Regions from separate parts of the Neptuniibacter marinus genome, predicted to be linked through region 1. Evidence: predicted binding sites of a transcription regulator. Region 1 holds the regulator's gene; each other region holds the start of a gene.
What was found. Region 1 encodes sigma-54, which starts transcription at its own class of promoters, with help from an activator protein. Its sites were predicted from a motif close to TGGCACNNNNNTTGCTNT; they were not measured.
Positions count from the first base shown of each region.

Region 1 (6,631 bases):
ATGGAATACTTACCAGCGGCCAGCTGCTATTTTTAGCGGACGGCCAAGAAGTCAAACAGTTCAACACCTTAGACGGGTTGGGTATTAAGCTACTAATGCAAGCGGGTATCGAGACCGCCATTATTACCGGCCGGCGCTCGCCCCAAGTTGAATTACGCAGCCAATCCTTAGGTATCAACTACCTTAAACAGGGCCGCGAAGACAAACTGGTTGCTCTCAACGAGATATGGGATAAAACAGCCCACAACGCATCAACCACCGCTTACATAGGTGATGACTTCCCTGATCTTTCAGCCATTATCCAATGCGCCTTTGGTGCGACTGTTCCTAATGGCCACACTTTCGTTAAAAAACACGCAGACTGGTGTACATCCCGTCAGGGTGGCGAAGGCGCTGGACGTGAATTTTGCGAGTATATACTTGAAGCACAAGGGAAATTGGATCAACTCAAACAGATGTATTTATAAATGCTAGATCTCAGCAATAAGATAAGAGTGGCACTCGCCGCTATTATTTTAATACCTGTACTACTTTATTGGGGCTTTGCATCCTCCCCCAATGAAGGCGCACGTACAAACAGTTCGCTGCTAAACGGAATAGATTACTTTGTCGAAGAAGCAACCATCAAAGAGTGGAATAACGAAGGCAAAATTTCAAGAGTGTTAAATACAGCCAAGCTAGAGCATTACCCTAATCTGAGCCTAAGTACACTAGATCATCCTGAGAGTCTTAGTGTTAGAAATGATGGTTCCAAAGTTAAACTTACATCAGACACAGGCACGGTTTTAGATGATAATAATCAAACAAACCTTGCAGGAAATGTCATAGTTAATGATAATCCTGATTCTATATCAGCAACCATACTTAACACTGAGCAACTTACAATCTATCCTGATAAAGATTATGCAGAAACTGATGAGCCCGTTAAGATCACATCACAACAAAGCATACTTGAAGGCGTAGGTATGGATATTGACTTCAATAATCGAGTTCTTAACTTACACTCCAGGGTAGAAGGGACCCATGACAATGCTAAATAAGCTCTATAATCTAGCCTTCATTTTTTTGGCTTTTGCAGTGTCGAATGCTTATGCCCTTCCTGACGACCAAGAACAGCCGATTTACATTACGGCAGATACTGCGCAAATTGATGACAAAACAGGCATCACCACTTACAAAGGCAACGTCATTATTAAACAAGGATCACTCCTCATTGAAGGAGAGCACGTTGATATGTATCGTGGTGAAGATGGAGTTGAAAAACTCATTACCAAAGGAAGTCCTGCACATTTCAGACAACTTCCTAGGAAAGGCGACCCATACAGCGACGCTTGGGGCAAGCACTTACTTTATCAGGTAGATGATCAAAAACTCACTATTACCGAAGAGGCCAAGGTTGTCCAAGCAGAAGACACTTTTACTGGAAACAAGATCGTTTATGATCTAGACAAGTCGATTGTGAACGCATTCGGTGGTGCAAGCAAAGACGAAACTGGTGAACCGGGACGTGTAAATATGGTTATTCAACCTAAAAAGAAAAATAAGGCCAACTAACCCTATGAGCTTATTAGAGGCCAAAAATCTTGCCAAGCGTTACAAAGGCAGGGAAGTTGTCAAGGACGTTTCACTAGAGATCAAAAATGGTGAGATCGTTGGCCTTCTAGGCCCCAACGGTGCAGGAAAAACGACCTGTTTTTACATGATTGTTGGTCTTGTGCAGGCCGATAATGGCGCCGTTAAAATCAAAGGACAAGACATTAGCGCACTACCTATGCACGGCCGTGCTCAACAAGGTATTGGCTACCTTCCCCAAGAAGCATCTATATTTAGAAAACTGTCTGTGAAGGACAATCTACTTGCGATTTTAGAAACAAGAAAAGACTTAGATAAACACGCTGCCCAGTTAAAAATGGAAGAGTTGCTTGAAGAATTCCATATCACACACATAAAAGACAGTATGGGCATGAGTCTTTCTGGTGGAGAACGTAGACGTGTAGAAATTGCACGGGCATTAGCAACCGAACCCGAATTTATTCTATTAGATGAACCTTTTGCAGGTGTTGACCCTATCTCAGTGAATGATATAAAGCAGACCATTCGCCATCTTCAATCAAGGGGCATTGGTATATTAATTACTGATCATAATGTGAGAGAAACCTTAGATATATGCGAAACAGCTTATATTGTTAGTGAAGGTACAATCCTTGCTAACGGCTCACCAGCCGATATTATGGCAAACGAAGCAGTAAGAAATGCTTATCTGGGCGACCAGTTCACACTTTAAGCATATACTTAGCTATAAATGAATTATGTAGTTTCAGGAGTTTGTCCCTTAGTATTATGAAACAAGCGCTTCATCTAAAAATTGGGCAACAGCTCACAATGACCCCACAGCTACAGCAAGCAATTCGCTTACTGCAGTTGTCTACGCTTGATCTTCAGCAAGAGATTCAAGAAGCATTAGAGAGCAATCCTATGCTTGATGTCTCTGAAGACGAGCACGCCTCGGCTTCCGAGACTCAAGAGAGCAATTCACAGGCACCAGAGACAGAACCTGAAGCTACAGCCACCGCGACAGCTGAAGCCGATCTTGACGATAACATTACAACTGAAGATAACTGGAATGAGAAAATACCAGAAGAACTATCAACCGATAGTAACTGGGAAGACACATTCCAATCATCTGGCCCTAATCTAAGCCAAAGCAAGGAAGATTTTGATTCCTTTGAATCTAATGATACTGCAGAAGAAACACTGCAAGACCACCTTCATTGGCAATTAAATCTTACGCCAATGAGTGATATTGATCGTCTTATTGCAACAAACATTATTGATGGCATCAATCCTGATGGTTATTTAACCATCACCCTAGATGAAATTTTAGATCACTTCCATGCGCAAACAGGTGAGCAGTTTGAAGAAGTAGAGCTGGATGAAATTGAAGCCGTTCTTCACCGCATACAGCAGTTTGATCCAGCAGGTATTGCCTGCCGTGACCTCAGCGAGTGCTTAAGCATACAGCTCCAACAGCTACCGCCTGAGACACTCTGGAAAAATGAAGCGATCAAAGTTGCACAACAATATATAAAACTACTCGGCGCGCACGATTATCGTCAATTGATGAGAAAAACACGCTTAAAAGAGCCTCAACTGCAGCAGGTCATCCAACTGATACAAGGGCTCAATCCTAAACCAGGCGCTTCAATCAGTAGCAGTGCAGCAGAATATGTTATTCCCGATGTGCTTGTGACCAAGCAACAGGGAGAGTGGCGCGTCCACCTCAACCCGGAAGTATCCCCTAAGCTACGTATCAACTCAGGTTACGCAGGTTTAGTGAAACGGGCCGATAATAGCTCTGATAACACCTACCTAAAAAACCACCTACAAGAAGCTCGATGGTTTATTAAAAGTTTACAAAGCCGCAACGAAACCCTATTAAGAGTGTCTAACGAGATAGTAAAACGACAAATCGGCTTTCTTGAACATGGCGAAGAAGGCATGAAGCCAATGGTGCTTCATGACATTGCTGAAGCAGTGGAAATGCATGAGTCCACTATATCTCGAGTGACTACACAAAAGTTCATGCACACACACCGTGGAATATTTGAACTAAAATACTTCTTCTCGAGTCATGTAAGTACAGCAACAGGGGGTGCAGCGTCCTCAACCGCTATTAGAGCGCTTATCAAAAAAATGGTTGCCGCTGAAAACAACGCGAAACCATTAAGCGACAACAAAATTGCGCAATTTCTTGATGAACAAGGCTTTAAAGTGGCTAGACGTACAATTGCGAAATATCGTGAAGCGATGGGAATTCCACCATCGAATGAAAGAAAACGTTTAGTTTAATAAAAGAGTGGCAAGAGTAGTATGTCACTGCAATAAATAGGAGAAACCTATGCAGATCAACATTACTGGACACCATGTAGAATTAACTGAATCAATGAATAATTACGTGCTCTCGAAACTACAAAAAATTGAGCGTCATTTTGATAACATCACCAATGTGCAAGTCACACTCAGCGTAGAAAAGCAACGTCAGAAAGCTGAGGCGGAGATGCACTTAGCAGGTGCCCAGCTCTTTGCTACACATGAACACGAAGATATGTACGCTGCAATTGACGGCCTTACTGACAAGCTAGATAGGCAAGTCATTAAGCATAAAGAAAAAACTAAAACTCACAAATAACTGGTCTGTACCCAAAAAATTATGTTGCTTCATGAACTATTAACCCCCTCAAGCGTCCTTTGTGGCCTTGAGGGTGGTAGTAAAAAGCGAATTCTGGAAAATGCTGCTGAAATAATATCGGAACAACATCCCGATATGAGCTCATCATCAGTCTTTAATGGACTTCATTCGCGCGAAAAGCTTGGTAGCACAGGAATAGGCGACGGGATTGCCATTCCACATTGCAGGCTGGCAGAATGTACTGAAGCTAAAGGCTATCTAGTAAAACTAGACACACCTATAGATTTTGATGCTATTGATGGAAAACCCGTAGACCTTCTATTTATTTTGATTGTTCCTGAAGACTCAACATCTGAGCACTTAGCTACACTAGCCTCAGTTGCAGAGCTCTTTAGCCAAGAAGAAGCCAGAACAAAACTAAGGGAAAGCCAAGACAGCCATTCTCTATATGAGACATTATGTGAATTGAGTGCTGCCTAGGAGTTAAAATGAAGCTTGTTGTGATTAGTGGTCGTTCCGGCTCAGGAAAAAGTACAGCATTACAAGCTTTAGAAGATATTGGTTTTTACTGTATAGACAATTTACCAGCTCTTTTGCTACCCGACCTTGTCCAACAAATGAGTAGTGATCCTAGTCACCCTGAACAGATAGCAGTCAGTATTGATGCGCGTAATTTGCTCAGTAACTTAGCCAAATTTCCAGATATCTTAAATCAACTTCGCCAAGATCATTGGGCTGAATATGAAGTTATTTTTTTAGATTCATCGGAAGCAACCCTCCTCAAACGCTATAGTTCAACCCGACGTAAGCACCCCCTTTCAGATACCCATAAGAATCTACAACAATCAATTAAGTCAGAGCTAAAGCTTTTAGAGCCTATCGCAAGCCTAGCCGATATTCGAATAGATACTACGCGCCTATCCCTGTATGAACTTCGAGATACAGTCAAACTGCGGGTTGCCAATCGCAAAGCCCAAACATTATCGGTCCAATTCGAATCGTTTGGTTTTAAACATGGCGTCCCCTTAGATGTAGACTTTGTCTATGATGTACGCGCACTACCCAATCCTCACTGGGTTCCTGATCTACGTAAGTATACCGGTCAAGAGAAACCGGTTCAGGACTTCTTAGAGGAATCACAGGAAGTTCGAGAGATGATAGAAGATATAACCAGCTTCCTTGAACGTTGGCTTCCCCGATTTTCAGAAAATAACCGTAGTTATATTACGATTGGTGTTGGCTGCACAGGTGGGCAACACCGATCTGTTTATATTAGCGAACGTCTAGCTTCTCATTTCTCTCAACATATGGATAATGTCCATGTTCGTCATCGTGAATTGAGCTAACTATCATGCAAGAAAAAGAACTACTCATTATTAATAAACTTGGTTTACATGCGCGAGCAGCCGCTAAGCTTATCGGTGTAACATCACGCTTTTCATCCGAAGTTTTAATGGAGAAAGACGGACGCGCTGTAGATGGTAAGAGTATTATGTCTGTAATGATGCTAGCAGCAAGTAAAGGCACAACGTTGACCGTTAAGGTGACAGGAAGTGACGAAGAGACTGCAATATCCGCCATTGAAGAACTGATCAATAACAGATTCGATGAGGAAGAATAAGGCTCTCTCGATTAATTTTTAGGCTTATCCCTTCAGCTTCCGTTATAATCAAAGGATTACATTCTATTTACTCTTCTACTGAAAAAAGAAGACCTAGCAAAGTCCATAAGCGATAAAACCATGGCCGTTGAAGAAACAAAATCACATTTTGATAAGCTTAACGATGCCTTAGATAGTGGTGAGTTTCGTCAAATTCGCTTCACCTTAAACAAGACTTTGCGACCAACCGAAGTTGCCCGCTTAATTGAGAAATCACCTCCCAAAGAGCGTCAGATCCTTTGGAACTTAATCTCACATGATTTAGAAGCCGTAGTACTCCAGCATTTAAACGACGATATCCAAGCGGATATCTTAAGTCGCATGAATACTGAAGAGGTACTAGCACTTACCGAATCTCTTGATTCTGATGATATGGTAGATGTGCTACAACAGCTACCTAATAGGGTAATGAAAGAAACCCTGCGCATCATGGACAAACAAAATCTGTCTAGGGTTGAAAAGCTGCTCTCTTATCCGGAGGATACTGCCGGCGGCTTAATGAATACAGATACAACAACTATTCGTCCAGATATTAGCGTCGAAACAACCTTACGTTATATTCGTCGCCACGATGAAATCCCCGAAATGACGGATAGCCTCATTGTTGTCAGCCGAAAAGACTCATATATAGGCCTACTACCCTTAACCAAACTATTAGTATCCGATCCCTCAATCAATATTCGAGAGATCATGAACACCGATATAAAAGCGATCAATGCCCAAATGCCCGACGACCAAGTGGCGGCTTTGTTCGAAGAACATGATCTAGTATCAGCCCCTGT
Region 1 is NZ_OZ245004.1:3,075,750-3,082,380, forward strand. It holds gene ACOQOE_RS14445 (KdsC family phosphatase) at 1-467, shown strand, start outside; gene lptC (LPS export ABC transporter periplasmic protein LptC) at 468-1,040, shown strand; gene lptA (lipopolysaccharide transport periplasmic protein LptA) at 1,024-1,554, shown strand; gene lptB (LPS export ABC transporter ATP-binding protein) at 1,559-2,284, shown strand; gene ACOQOE_RS14465 (RNA polymerase factor sigma-54) at 2,341-3,849, shown strand; gene hpf (ribosome hibernation-promoting factor, HPF/YfiA family) at 3,899-4,189, shown strand; gene ptsN (PTS IIA-like nitrogen regulatory protein PtsN) at 4,211-4,669, shown strand; gene rapZ (RNase adapter RapZ) at 4,678-5,535, shown strand; gene ACOQOE_RS14485 (HPr family phosphocarrier protein) at 5,541-5,810, shown strand; gene mgtE (magnesium transporter) at 5,931-6,631, shown strand, end outside.

Region 2 (6,631 bases), 250 kb from region 1:
GTTTAGATCTTTTTGGATCTCCATCAGTGAGTCCTGTAGATGGGCTCGCGTGAGCGCATCTAAGGCACCGAAGGGTTCGTCCATCAACATAACAGTGGGTTCCATTGCGAGGGCGCGTGCGATACCGACACGTTGCTTCATCCCTCCTGATATCTCATCAGGGCGCTTGTCCATAGCATGATCCATATGGACGAGGGCTAAGTTATGTTCTATCCATTCACGCATCTCCGCTTTACTCTTTGAGCGGCCAAAGACCTGTTTTACCGCAAGCTCTACGTTTTCATAGGCGCTTAACCACGGCAGTAAAGAGTGGTTTTGAAAAACAACCGCGCGTTCAGGACCTGGTGAGTTTACCTCTTTTCCGTCTAAGAGGCAGCCGCCGCTGGTGGCTTGATAGAGTCCGGCTACGATGTTTAGTACAGTCGATTTACCGCAACCTGAGTGACCAATTAACGAGACAAACTCCCCTTTGTTAATCGTCAGGTTAATGTCCTGAAGCGCTTTAAAAGGGCCGTTAGGTGTTGGAAAATCGATATCAACTTTTGTTAACTCTAAATGTTTAGGAGGCTGAGCCATAATAATTATCCTTTTTCTAACGCCGCTAATTAGCGAAGTATTGCTGTTTTATCCCAAGACATTTTGCGCTGTAAAAACAGCATGCAACGGTCTAGTAAAAAACCGATCAGTCCAATAACGAGTACGGCCACCATAATTCGGCCAAGGGAGTTGGAGCTACCGTTTTGGAATTCATCCCAAACAAATTTACCAAGGCCTGGGTTTTGGGCCAGCATTTCTGCTGCAATAAGTACCATCCATGCGATACCGAGTGATAAGCGCAAGCCAGTAAACATCATTGGGATAGAGGATGGCAGAACGATTTTGATAATATGGGTAAGCCAGTTAAGGCGAAGTACTTGAGATACGTTTTGTAGATCTTTACTGATTGATGACACGCCGACCGCTGTATTGAGAAGTGTTGGCCATAAGCTACACAGGGATACAGTGATCAATGAGGTGATGAATGACTTCGCAAACATCGGGTCTTTACTGACGTATACTGCACTGACAACCATCGTTACTAAGGGTAACCAAGCCAGTGGTGAGACGGGTTTAAATAGCTGAATCAGTGGATTGAAGGCGGAGTAAAGTGTGCTATTTAAACCGATGAGTATTCCCGCCGGAATAGCGATTAGTGAGGCGATAATGAAGCCTGCAAGCACGGTGATTAGGCTTGTTAAAATCTGATCAAAAAAGGTGGGTTTACCGGTGTATGGACGCACTTTTACTGTAGCATCAGGATTTTTTTCGAGTTTCTTTGCGTTACGTAGCTCTTGGCGCTCGTGGAATTTAACCTCTTTCACCCGCTCTGCTTGATGTTCCTCTATTAATGTAATCGACTGTTGATAAACCGCCGCAGGACCGGGGAAAGTGCCTAGCGAAGTGTGGACGCTTTTGGCCCCGATCTCCCAAATGAATAAGAAAACTAACAAACCAATTAGCGGTATCAGTAAAGACTTTCCCAATTGACTGAAGTTTGCTTTAGGGTTTTCAATAAAATGGCTCAGGCCTATTGTGGCTAAAATTTTACTCATGACATATTACCTTCCGTTGATCTGTTGCCCCTCTGGTACAGAGGGGCTTTGTTGTTAGATCAAAGTGTTTGATCTGGCTTCAGACCGATTGAGAATTTTTCTAGGTAGGCGTTTGGTTGCTTGCCATCAAAGGTGATGTTGTCGATAAAGTGTGTTTGTGGTGCTTTGTAGCCATCTTCGGAGACAAAATCAGGGAACATATCCGCAGTCATTTTACCTTCCTCAATGAGTTCTTTTGCGGCAACTGCATAGATATCTGGGCGGTAAACTTTCTTAGCAATATCCATAAACCACTGATCTGATTTAGGCTCAGCAATTTGTCCCCAACGACGCATCTGAGTTAGATACCAAATCGCATCAGAATAGTACGGGTAAGTGGCGTTATAGCGGAAGAATACGTTGAAATCAGGCACCTGACGTTTATCGCCTTTTTCGTACTCAAAAGTACCAGTCATTGAGTTAGCGATAACATCATAATCTGCACCTACATAATCAGATTTGGATAAAATCTTCACTGCTTCTGGGCGGTTAGCATTATTGTTGTCATCTAACCATTTAGCGGCACGAATCATCGCTTTAACAACACGAATATGGGTATTAGGATTTTCGTCTGCCCAGCCCTTAGAGACACCAAAAACTTTCTCGGGGTTGTTTTTCCATATTTCATAATCGGTTACGACTGGAACACCAATACCTTTAAACACCGCTTGCTGGTTCCAAGGTTCGCCCACACAGTAACCATAGATAGTGCCAGCTTCCATTGTTGCAGGCATTTGAGGTGGCGGAGTCACTGATAACAGTGCATCTGCATCGATCGTACCTGATGTATCGCCGTTATGAGGCGCATAATAACCAGGGTGAATACCGCCTGCTGCTAACCAATAACGTAGTTCATAGTTATGGGTCGAAACAGGGAATACCATGCCCATGTTAAAAGGCTTACCTTCATCTTTATATTTTTCGACAATAGGCTTTAACGCATCCGCTTTAATGGGGTGAACGGGTTTGCCGTCAGGCCCTTTTGGTACGTATGGCTTCATCTGATCCCAAATATCATTGGAAACGGTGATGGCGTTACCATTAAGGTCCATGCTAAACGCCGTGATAATGTGGGACTGAGTACCAAACCCAATGGTTGCGCCTAAAGGTTGGCCTGCAAGCATATGAGCACCATCTAGCTGACCGTCAATAACGCGATCTAAAAGCACCTTCCAGTTGGCTTGGGCTTCTAAAGTGACGTAGAGGCCTTCATCCTCGAAAAAACCTTTTTCGTAAGCAATTGCGAGAGGGGCCATATCAGTTAGTTTAATAAACCCGAATTTTAAATCTTCCTTTTCAGGCTCGCCGATGGCTGCCCATGCAGGGGTTGTAATTAAGGCAGCGGCTAACACCGTACTACTGATAATTTTGCTTAGTAGAGCAGTCTTCTTTTTAAGCATGGTTGGCTTCTCCAGTCTTGAAAAATAAAAAAGGCGCCTAACGTGATCACAGTCTTGTGATTCGTTAAGGCGCCTTTGCCATAAAATAATCGAGCGGGCTTTTCTGCCCGTTTCTGTATTTATCGAGCACTCTTCGTTGAATGGCTCATTTGTTTTTTTATAAAGCATTACCTATGCCAAAAAACTAAACCTCTTTATATACAGATAGTTATATATGTAATCAGTAATTTTTATTACTCTGTTTCTACAAGGGTGCGCTGCACAATAGTGCGTATTTGTGTTAGCAGGGTGCGTATTGATGCATACAATTAAACGAATGGAGTAAGTGGGTGCCGATTATCGAGCTGTAGGCGAGCGAATGGGTTCAGGGAGAAGAAAGGCAGAAGTTGCACTCCTGCCTTGATGTTTAGCTAACCCATTTTTGAAAGAGGTCTTGGCGGTAAACTGTACGGCTAATGATTGCAAAATCGGCAGGGTTGTCTGCGTCTGATAGTTGCCCACAGTCTAACATCTGGCTAAGAATAAACTCGCCCTGTTTCGGGTCGGGAACATTTACTTGCTTGCCCGCGAAATGTTGTTTCATCGCAAGGGGCGGTGTGTAGTCAGAAAGCGTAGTGGCGGCTTGATCTAGGTATGGGGGTAGCGCAAGGAGTTGGTATAGTTCCTCTTTATTGTTGATATCTTCAACCCATTGGCAAGCTTCATATAACGCTTTTACTAATGCTTGGTGGGTATTAGGGTAGGCCGCTGCCCACTCTTGAGTCACACCAAGAACCTTTTCTGTATGGGCTCCCCATATTTTGTGTCCGGTTGTCAGTAAGCCGCCGATCTTCTGAATGAGCGCTAAACTATTCCAAGGTTCACCTACGCAATAACCATCTATAGCGCCATTAGATAAGCTTGGTATCATCTGGGTTGGTGGAACAGCAATTAATTGCACATCATGTTCTGCATCAATCCCATGTTGTTCAAGCCAGTAACGAAGCTGATAATAATGGTTTGAGTATGGATATACCGTTGCCATGACCGGTTTGACTGAGCTGCTCTTGACCTGTTTTTTAAATTGCTCACCGACTAGTTTGTCGTCTTCCCAGTTATCAATTGTTTTGGATAAGAGGGTATGGAACTCTTCAGATAAAGTGATTGCCGTACCGTTTTGGCTCAGTGCTAGGGCTGTCATCATCGGTGTTTTGTTGCCGTTTAAGCCAAGCGTCGATGCCAATGGCATCGGGGCCAGCATATGTGCGCCATCGTACAGGCCAAAGCTTACTTTATCGCGTATCGAGGCCCAAGATGATTCTTTGCATAAAACGACATCGAGGCCGTGTCTTTTGAAAAAGCCTTTTTCTCGGGCGACCACTAAAGGTGCGCAATCTAAGAGCGCGACAAAACCGAGCTTCAGGTTGTTTTTTTCAAGTGTCAGTGGTGCTGACATAAATTATCCTCTTCTCTCTACTTGCTCAGGCCGTTCGTTAGTTCCAGAACATCAATAACGCTCTGGGCGACATCGGGTAGCTTTTGACCGCGATCCATGGCGAGCTTACGAAGGGTTTCGAATGCTTGTTTTTCATCGCACCCTTGATGCTTCATTAACATGCCTTTGGCTTTTTCGATCACTTTTCTGTCAGCCAGTTGGGTTTTCGCTTTTTCGAGTTCTGCGCGCAGTGAGCTATGGGCATCGAAATGAGCAATAGCGGTATCCATAATCGCTTTTACCCGATCTGGCTGTAGCCCGTCCGATATGTAAGCACTGACGCCCGCATTAATAGCATCAGACATAGTTTTACGATCATTTTGCTGCTCAGCGAAAAAAACGATAGGTCTTGGATTGTTTTTGCTCATCGTTGACATACTTTCGAGTGTGTCTCGATTAGGCGAATCCATATCAATAATAACGATGTCTGGATGGGTATCCTCAACACGTTTATTGAGATGGGTAGTATTGGGTAGTTGGCAGACGACATGATGTCCTAGTGAGTGCAAGGCTTCTTTGAGTGCCTGTACTCTTTCCGGTTCGTCATCTATCAGTAAAACATTTAAGCGATTCACGTTACATATTAATCCATATCCGGAGGTGGATACTGGTTAATTAAGCAATAAATGTTCCATTGTGGTGCGGGAGACTTATTTAATTGTTGTTTGGAGGTACGCTGCTGTGGATAAGTGGGTAAGATGTAGCCTGTGTAATCAGGCGTTGGGTCTTGGCGATATCCTAAATTGGCACAGTGCTTGCTGAGTCACTCATCATATTTATTGATAAAAATGTACAGCATATTTAGTACATAAAAAATTATAGTAGCGCAACGGAGCGCACTTATCTGGCAACTAGCAGATATGTGGCTCCGTGCCGTGTACGCTGTAAACTGGAAAGTGCATCTGGATTTGTGTGTTACAAAGTAGTGGAGGTTTAGATGCACAAAATGACAACGTGTCCATACTGCGGTGTGGGCTGTGGTGTTGATGCTGATATTCTGGATTCCGGTTCAATCGGTGTTAAAGGCGATAAATCTCATCCGGCTAATTTTGGCAGGTTATGCGTTAAAGGCTCGGCCCTGCATGAGGTATTAGGTGCGGGTGGTCGTCTACTTTCCCCTCTTATAAATAATGTCCCTGTTTCTTGGGATAGCGCACTAGATGAGGTCTCTTCTAGATTTCTTCGCACTATATCGGAGCATGGGCCGGACTCTGTAGCTTTTTACTTATCCGGTCAATTGCTCACAGAAGATTATTATGTAGCCAATAAATTGATGAAAGGTTTTATTGGTAGCGCTAATGTGGATACGAATTCACGTCTTTGTATGTCGTCAGCTGTAGCGGGTTATAAACGTGCCTTTGGTAGCGATACAGTGCCATGTTCCTATGAAGACTTGGAAAAAGCGGAACTATTAGTGCTGGTCGGCAGTAATACCGCGTGGAACCACCCTGTTTTATATCAACGTATGCAGGCTGCTAAGAAAAAGAATCCCTCCCTGAAAGTAGTAGTGGTTGATCCTCGCCGAACAGCAACCTGTGATTTAGCGGATCTTCATTTGGCACTTAAACCGAGTACCGATAGTGAGTTATTTTCAGGATTATTGAGCTATCTGGCTGATCAGAATTGTTTAAATCATGATTACATTGAGCAATACACAGAAGGTTTTGAACTTGCTTTAGCTTCAGCTCAGCAGCAGTTTGACTCAGTTTCAGCGGTAGCTAAGTATTGCGATCTAGATAGTGATATTTTAACAACGTTTTATGAGTGGTTTGCCCAGACTGATAAAGTTGTGACTTTTTATTCTCAAGGGGTAAACCAGTCTTTTAGTGGCACTGATAATTCCAATGCAATCATTAACTGTCACCTTGCCACTGGTCGTATAGGTTTTGAAGGTGCGGGCCCGTTTTCTATTACTGGACAGCCTAATGCTATGGGTGGGCGTGAGGTTGGCGGTTTAGCAAATCAGCTAGCCGCGCATTTGGACTTCTCTTCACCTGAGTATATTGATCTTGTCTCGCGTTTTTGGAATGCACCGAATATTGCTCAAACCGAAGGTTTAAAGGCGGTTGAGCTTTTTCAAGCCATTGAAGAGGGTAAAGTTAAAGCGGTTTGGATTATGGGGACAA
Region 2 is NZ_OZ245004.1:2,824,970-2,831,600, reverse strand. It holds gene ACOQOE_RS13355 (ABC transporter ATP-binding protein) at 1-576, opposite strand, end outside; gene ACOQOE_RS13350 (ABC transporter permease) at 606-1,592, opposite strand; gene ACOQOE_RS13345 (CmpA/NrtA family ABC transporter substrate-binding protein) at 1,652-3,031, opposite strand; gene ACOQOE_RS13340 (CmpA/NrtA family ABC transporter substrate-binding protein) at 3,438-4,466, opposite strand; gene ACOQOE_RS13335 (ANTAR domain-containing response regulator) at 4,484-5,080, opposite strand; gene ACOQOE_RS13330 (molybdopterin-dependent oxidoreductase) at 5,452-6,631, shown strand, end outside.
Region 2: a site for sigma-54 is predicted at 5,122-5,139, ahead of ACOQOE_RS13335 (ANTAR domain-containing response regulator). Genes of this name have one in related genera too.

Region 3 (6,631 bases), 1.4 Mb from region 1:
TCAACAACGATCACATCCGCACCGGCTTTAACCGCTAATTTCACATCATAGTAAGTACGGGTAGCACCCACTTTGATATAAATCGGCACTTGCCAATCAGTGATTTCACGCAGTTCTTGAATCTTAATGGCTAAGTCATCAGGGCCTGTCCAATCTGGATGACGGCAGGCAGAACGCTGGTCTACACCCATAGGTAAGGTACGCATTTTAGCTACGCGGTCAGTGATTTTCTGACCAAGCAGCATACCGCCACCGCCGGGTTTTGCACCTTGTCCTAGTACAACTTCAATCGCATCCGCTTTACGTAAGTCATCAGGATTCATGCCGTAACGGGATGGCAAGTATTGATACACCAATTTACTAGACTGACCACGCTCTTCCGATGTCATACCACCATCGCCGGTTGTGGTCGATGTACCCATGATTGAGGCACCACGGCCCAGCGCTTCCTTTGCATTAGCGGATAACGCACCAAAACTCATACCGGCAATCGTTACGGGAATATCGATCACAATCGGCTTTTTAGCAAAACGAGAGCCTAAAGTAACCGAGGTATTACATTTTTCACGGTACCCTTCCAGTGGGTAGCGGGACATACTAGCGCCTAAAAACAGCAGATCATCAAAATGTGGCAGCTTTCGCTTAGCACCAAAACCACGAATATCGTAAATACCAGTTTCTGCCGCACGACGAATCTCAGTCATTGTTGTACGATCAAAGGTCGCTGACTCACGTAGGCCATCTTTTACATTAATATCTTCACTCATAATTCTGTCCTCGATGATTCAGCTGTTAGTACGCAGACGCGTTATCGACTTTAAAGTTATAAAGTTGGCGAGCTGAGCCATAACGTTTAAATGCTGTTGGATCTTCTTCTACACCCGCACGATTAAGCAGCTCTGTTAACTCTTCAATATGCTCTTCGCGCATCTCTTTTTCGATGCAGTCAGCCCCTAAAGATTTAACGCTACCTTTAACATAGATATGTGTTTCATAGAGGGAATCTCCCAAGGCATCACCTGCATCCCCGCAGACAACAAGTGAACCAGCTTGGCCCATAAAGCAGCTCATATGGCCTACATTGCCTTTAACAATAATGTCTACACCTTTCATGGAAATACCACATCGGGCACCGGCATTACCTTCAATCACTAGCAACCCACCGTGGGCTGTAGCACCGGCCGCTTGAGAGGCATCACCTTTTACGCGTACAGTGCCCGACATCATGTTTTCAGCAACACCTTGACCGGCATTACCAAAAATAGTGACATGGGCTTTCTTATTCATACCTGCGCAGAAATACCCCGCATGACCTTTAATATCCACGGCTAGGCTCTGGTCCAATCCACAAGCAATATTGTGCTGACCTTTAGGCTCAAGTACCTCCCACTCACGAATCGTGCACTCCCCAGCCTGATCATGTAAGGCTTGGTTAAGGTCTCGAACTGTGTGTTCTTGCAAATCAATTGTCTTCATCGTTTTATTCCTTAATTCCACACTTACTGATCACGTTCCCAAACATAAATTGTTTCAGGCTCTGGCTCCCACACCTTGGCATTCTCTATGCCCGGCAATGTTGTTAACGCCTGATACTCTGAAGCCATGGCAACATAATCATCAGTTTCAGCCATCACTGCAGGCTTACATGCAATAGGATCACGCACTACAGCGAAGCCATCTCGTGTACCGATTGTAAATGTGAAGAAACCGTCCAGATCTTTAAGTGCGCCTTGCAGTGCTTCATTCAACGTATTGCCTTTACGTAAACGATTAGTTAGGTAACCCGCTGCTACTTCTGAATCATTTTCCGTTTGGAATGTCACACCTTCCCGCTTTAACTCTTCACGCAAACGGTTGTGGTTAGATAGGGAGCCGTTATGAACCAAGCAAAGATCTTGGCCTGTTGAAAAAGGATGACTACCTTCCATTGTTACCGCAGATTCAGTCGCCATACGTGTATGACCGATAATGTGGCTCCCTTTCATACTCACTAAGTTAAATGTATCAGCGATATTTTCAGGTAAACCGACCTCTTTAAGAATCTCTATAGACTGACCTGCACTTAAAATAAGAATATCAGCCTCTTTTTCAGCAAGGTAATTCTGAATAACCTCCGCTTCGCATCCCACTTTAAACACAGCAACTTTGCTGTTTTTAAACCAATCTACGGTGACGTCTAGATCATCCTTAATACTGCCCGCCAAACTGCCCCAGTCATAATTTTCATCAATATGTCTAAGGGTCAGTTTAGTTGAGCCATCCGGCACCTCATCACCATAAATTGCAAAACCAGCGCTATCAGGGCCACGATCTGTCATCGCAATAAGCATTGGTGTAAAAAGCGCACCCAGCTGGCTTTCTAATGCCTTGTTTTTCAAATAAAGGCCGACAATTCCACACATATATAAACCCTCGTAATCTTGTCCAATCACATAAAATTTTAGAAGAATTCTGCGTAACGTTTGGTTTCCCAATCGGACACATGGCGGCTATAGTCGATCCACTCAGCACGCTTAATTTTCAGGAACTCACCCACAACTTCTTTACCTAAACGCTCAGTCAAAACAGTGTCGGCTTCCAATGCGTCTAGAGCTTCATTTAAGTTCTGTGGAAGAATTTCAATACCTTCAGCTTCACGCTCTTCAGGAGTCAGGGCGTAAAGATTAATGTTTTTCGGTTCACCTGGGTCAAGCTCGCGCTCGATACCATCAAGTCCCGCAGCGATCAAAGCAGCGTGCACTAGGTAAGGGTTACAACCGGAATCAGGAAGACGAAATTCAAGACGGCCATAAGGGATACGCACCATTGCAGATCGGTTATTATCACCATACGCAATATAAGCAGGAGCCCATGTGGCACCGGAAGCTGAACCACCAACAACAAGACGTTTGTAGGAGTTAACCGTCGGAGCAGCAATCGCACACAATGCTTTAGCATGATGAAGTAGTCCGGCGGTAAAGTGATAAGCCATTTTCGACAAGCCCATACCATTTACATCGCTATCATCGTTGAAAAGGTTTTTACCCTCATCATCGGTAATAGAAAGATGGAAATGCATACCGTTACCTGTACGATCAGACGCAGGCTTAGGCATAAATGAGCAGATCATTCCAAGGTCGTTTGCAATCTCGCCTGCTGCCATACGCACAAATGTGAAGCGGTCGGCGGATTCAAGTGCGTCGCCGTAGGTATAATTGATTTCAAATTGACCATTCGCATCTTCGTGATCGATTTGATAAACATCAAAATCAACCTTTTGTAAGGATTCCACTAAGGTTTCCAAAAACTCACGGGAACGGGATAAACCTTTATAGTCATAACAAGGCTTATCCAGTACATCAGTATCATCAACCGTCTGAAGGTTGCCGCTTTCATCACGCTTAAACAAAGAGAACTCTGGCTCAAGCCCTGTATTCAAGGTCCAACCTTTATCAGTCAATAACTGTATCTGTCGCTTAAGTACAACACGACTGTCATAGATATAAGGTTCATCATTAACATAACCATCACATACAAGACGTGCATAGCCTGGTTGCCAAGGAACAATAGAGAGCGTATCGAGATCACCTCGCGCCATAAAGTCAGGCCCATGAGGCTCCATACCTAAGCCCCATACCGCAAAACCGGCAAAGCCTGCACCTTTATTAACAACATCCATCAGACAGTGGGCAGGCACCGATTTGGTCTTGGCTACGCCATGAATATCGACGAACTGAGCGAGGATATATTTGATCTCATTTTCACTAATAAACTTATCAATATCTAAAGACATTATTTAGCACTCCGCTTAATCTCTAACATTTTATAGATGCATTCACCAATAGAAATATTCTTTTCAGTAAATTTACTTACCTAATAGGAAAGCACGATGCGTGCCAATGAATTTCCCTTTAGGAATATTTATTTCCTTTTGGGATAAGTTGTTGAATTATAAGGATCTAGTAAAAAATATTTACTTATGGGAATATAAAGTGCCTAAAATTAAAAAAAACACCCCTAACAAAAACGCCCACTTATGTAGCGTACAGCACTAGAATGGAGCAATATTTATGACAAATACTAAGGGCCATCAATTCGATCTAGATCAATATATAGGCATGAAAGTAAAGAAGGCGCGTTTAGATGAGGGTCTCAAACTAGTTGATGTCGCTAGAATATCTGGCATTAGTCAGGGAATGGTCAGTAAGATTGAAAATGCACAAGTATCAACCAGCCTAGAAACCTTAAATAAGTTATGTTCAGCTATAGGACTTTCCATCTCGAAACTGTTTAATGATTTCGATAGACCCGAAGGTGGTGCACAATTTACTAAGGCTGGATCCGGTTTAGAGGTCGTCAGACGTGGAACAGAAAAGGGACACACTTACCAACTGTTAACCTATAAAAGGGGCGGAAAAACCTCATTTGAACCTTTTATGATAACCATGGATGACCTTTCAGAGGTGTTCCCAACATTTTCCCATCCTGGTGAAGAGTTTATCTATCTAGTGAGCGGGAAATTAGTCTACCGTCACGGTAACCATCTATATGAGATGGAAGCTGGAGATAGCTTAACCTTTGACGCAGAGATACCACACGGACCAGAGAAACTCGTAGAGGTCCCAATTCAACTGCTTTCAATTATCAACTATGCAGATGAATAAACAGCCTTAAATTCCATTATAAGCATAGGTTAAACATCGATATTTATCAGTGTTTAACCATTTTTAGCCCATTAAGAAAAGCTTGACTGACTCTTACCCCCTCATAAGCAAGTAATATATAACCGCTCAGGCTTTTATATTCTATACTGATGTTTATAAGCCTTATAAATGCAACTGGCTTAGTTTTTGCTTTATAAATTCACTAACGATACAACATTGAGACATAGTCTTTTTTTGACTCGTACTAAAGACCTCATTAAAAAAAGCCCCTGTTATAAAAAGGCTTCATTAGTAAAAACCATAAAGTCAGATGATATGGCAACGTTACTTTCATATTTGCCTGCCAATATAATGACTTAGTAATGTACGTTCAGTTTAGGAGCATTAAGGAATGGCAATTCGGGTAGCTTTAAATCATAAAACCAAATATAAATTTGATCGTAGAGTAAACCTATTCCCCCATGTTCTACGTCTGCGGCCAGCCCCGCATTCCCGTACCCATATTCATGGTTATTCGCTTAAAGTTGAACCTGAAGGCCACTTTTTAAACTGGCAACAAGACCCTTTTGGGAACTACCAAGCACGTTTAGTCTTCCCAGAAAAAGCCGATGAGTTTAGCATTGAAGTTGAAGTCATCGCCGACATGACAGTGATCAATCCGTTTGATTTCTTTGTTGAAGAATATGCAGAAAAATTCCCTTTTAAGTATGACAAGCAACTTAAAAAAGAGCTGAAGCCTTACCGAGAATGTACAGAAGAAAGCCCATTATTAGATAAATGGGTTAAAAAAATAAGTCTAGAACCTACTCCCACCAATGACTTCCTTGTTGCACTTAATCAAAGTCTAGAAAAAGAGATTGATTACGGTATCCGCATGGAGCCCGGCGTTCAAACCTGCGAAGAAACCTTAACGAAAAAGAAAGGTTCTTGCCGTGATACCGCATGGCTAATGGTACAAGTGTTACGTAAAATAGGATTAGCCGCACGATTTACATCCGGTTACCTTGTCCAACTCAAACCTGATGTTAAGCCACTTGACGGCCCTGCTGGTGCTGAAGAAGATTTCACCGATCTTCATGCATGGTGTGAAGTTTATATACCCGGCGCAGGTTGGATAGGCCTAGATCCAACTTCTGGCTTATTCGCAGGTGAAGGCCATATTCCACTTGCCTGCACACCGGACCCTGTTTCAGCCGCCCCCGTTACCGGCGCTACTAGCAAATGTGAAGTAGAGTTCGAATTTGAAAACTCAGTCACCCGTATTGTTGAAGACCCGCGCGTCACAAAACCTTACAGCGATGGGCAGTGGCAAGATATTATGCAGCTCGGCCACACTGTGGACGAACAGCTAAATGAACAAGATGTCCGCTTAACCATGGGTGGCGAACCTACCTTTGTCTCAGTTGACGATATGGAATCGCCGCAGTGGAATACCGAAGCATTAGGTGATGACAAACTTAGCTTAGCCAAAAACCTTTTATTACGTTTACGCGAGGAATACGCGCCCGGTGGCTTGTTACATTATGGACAAGGAAAATGGTATCCCGGCGAAGAGATCCCTCGCTGGGCACTGGGTTGTTTCTGGCGAGAAGATGGCGAACCCTTATGGCATGACCCTTCCCTACTCGCACGGGTAGATAAAGATTACGGTCATAATATAGATACCGCCAAGCAATTTTTTAAGCACCTTTCTAGTAATTTGAAGCTAGAAGATAAGTTTATGCAGCCCGCTTATGAAGACGCTATTTACTATCTTTGGAAAGAACAGAACTTACCGGACAATATAGATCCTATCAAAGGCGATTTTGACGGCGATTTAGAACGTAAACGTATCGCCCAGCTGATGCAACGGGGGTTAAGTACAGCAACAGGCTTTATTTTGCCCCTAGCTTGGGATTATTTTAATTCTGGTTGGCGCTCAAGCCTTTGGCCCATGCGTCGCGACCAGATTATTTTGATACCAGGCGATTCTCCTTTAGGCTTCAGGT
Region 3 is NZ_OZ245004.1:1,651,496-1,658,126, reverse strand. It holds gene ACOQOE_RS07650 (FMN-binding glutamate synthase family protein) at 1-767, opposite strand, end outside; gene ACOQOE_RS07645 (protein glxC) at 793-1,476, opposite strand; gene ACOQOE_RS07640 (class II glutamine amidotransferase) at 1,500-2,402, opposite strand; gene glnT (type III glutamate--ammonia ligase) at 2,441-3,772, opposite strand; gene ACOQOE_RS07630 (helix-turn-helix domain-containing protein) at 4,050-4,643, shown strand; gene ACOQOE_RS07625 (DUF2126 domain-containing protein) at 5,035-6,631, shown strand, end outside.
Region 3: a site for sigma-54 is predicted at 3,861-3,878, ahead of glnT (type III glutamate--ammonia ligase). Genes of this name have one in related genera too.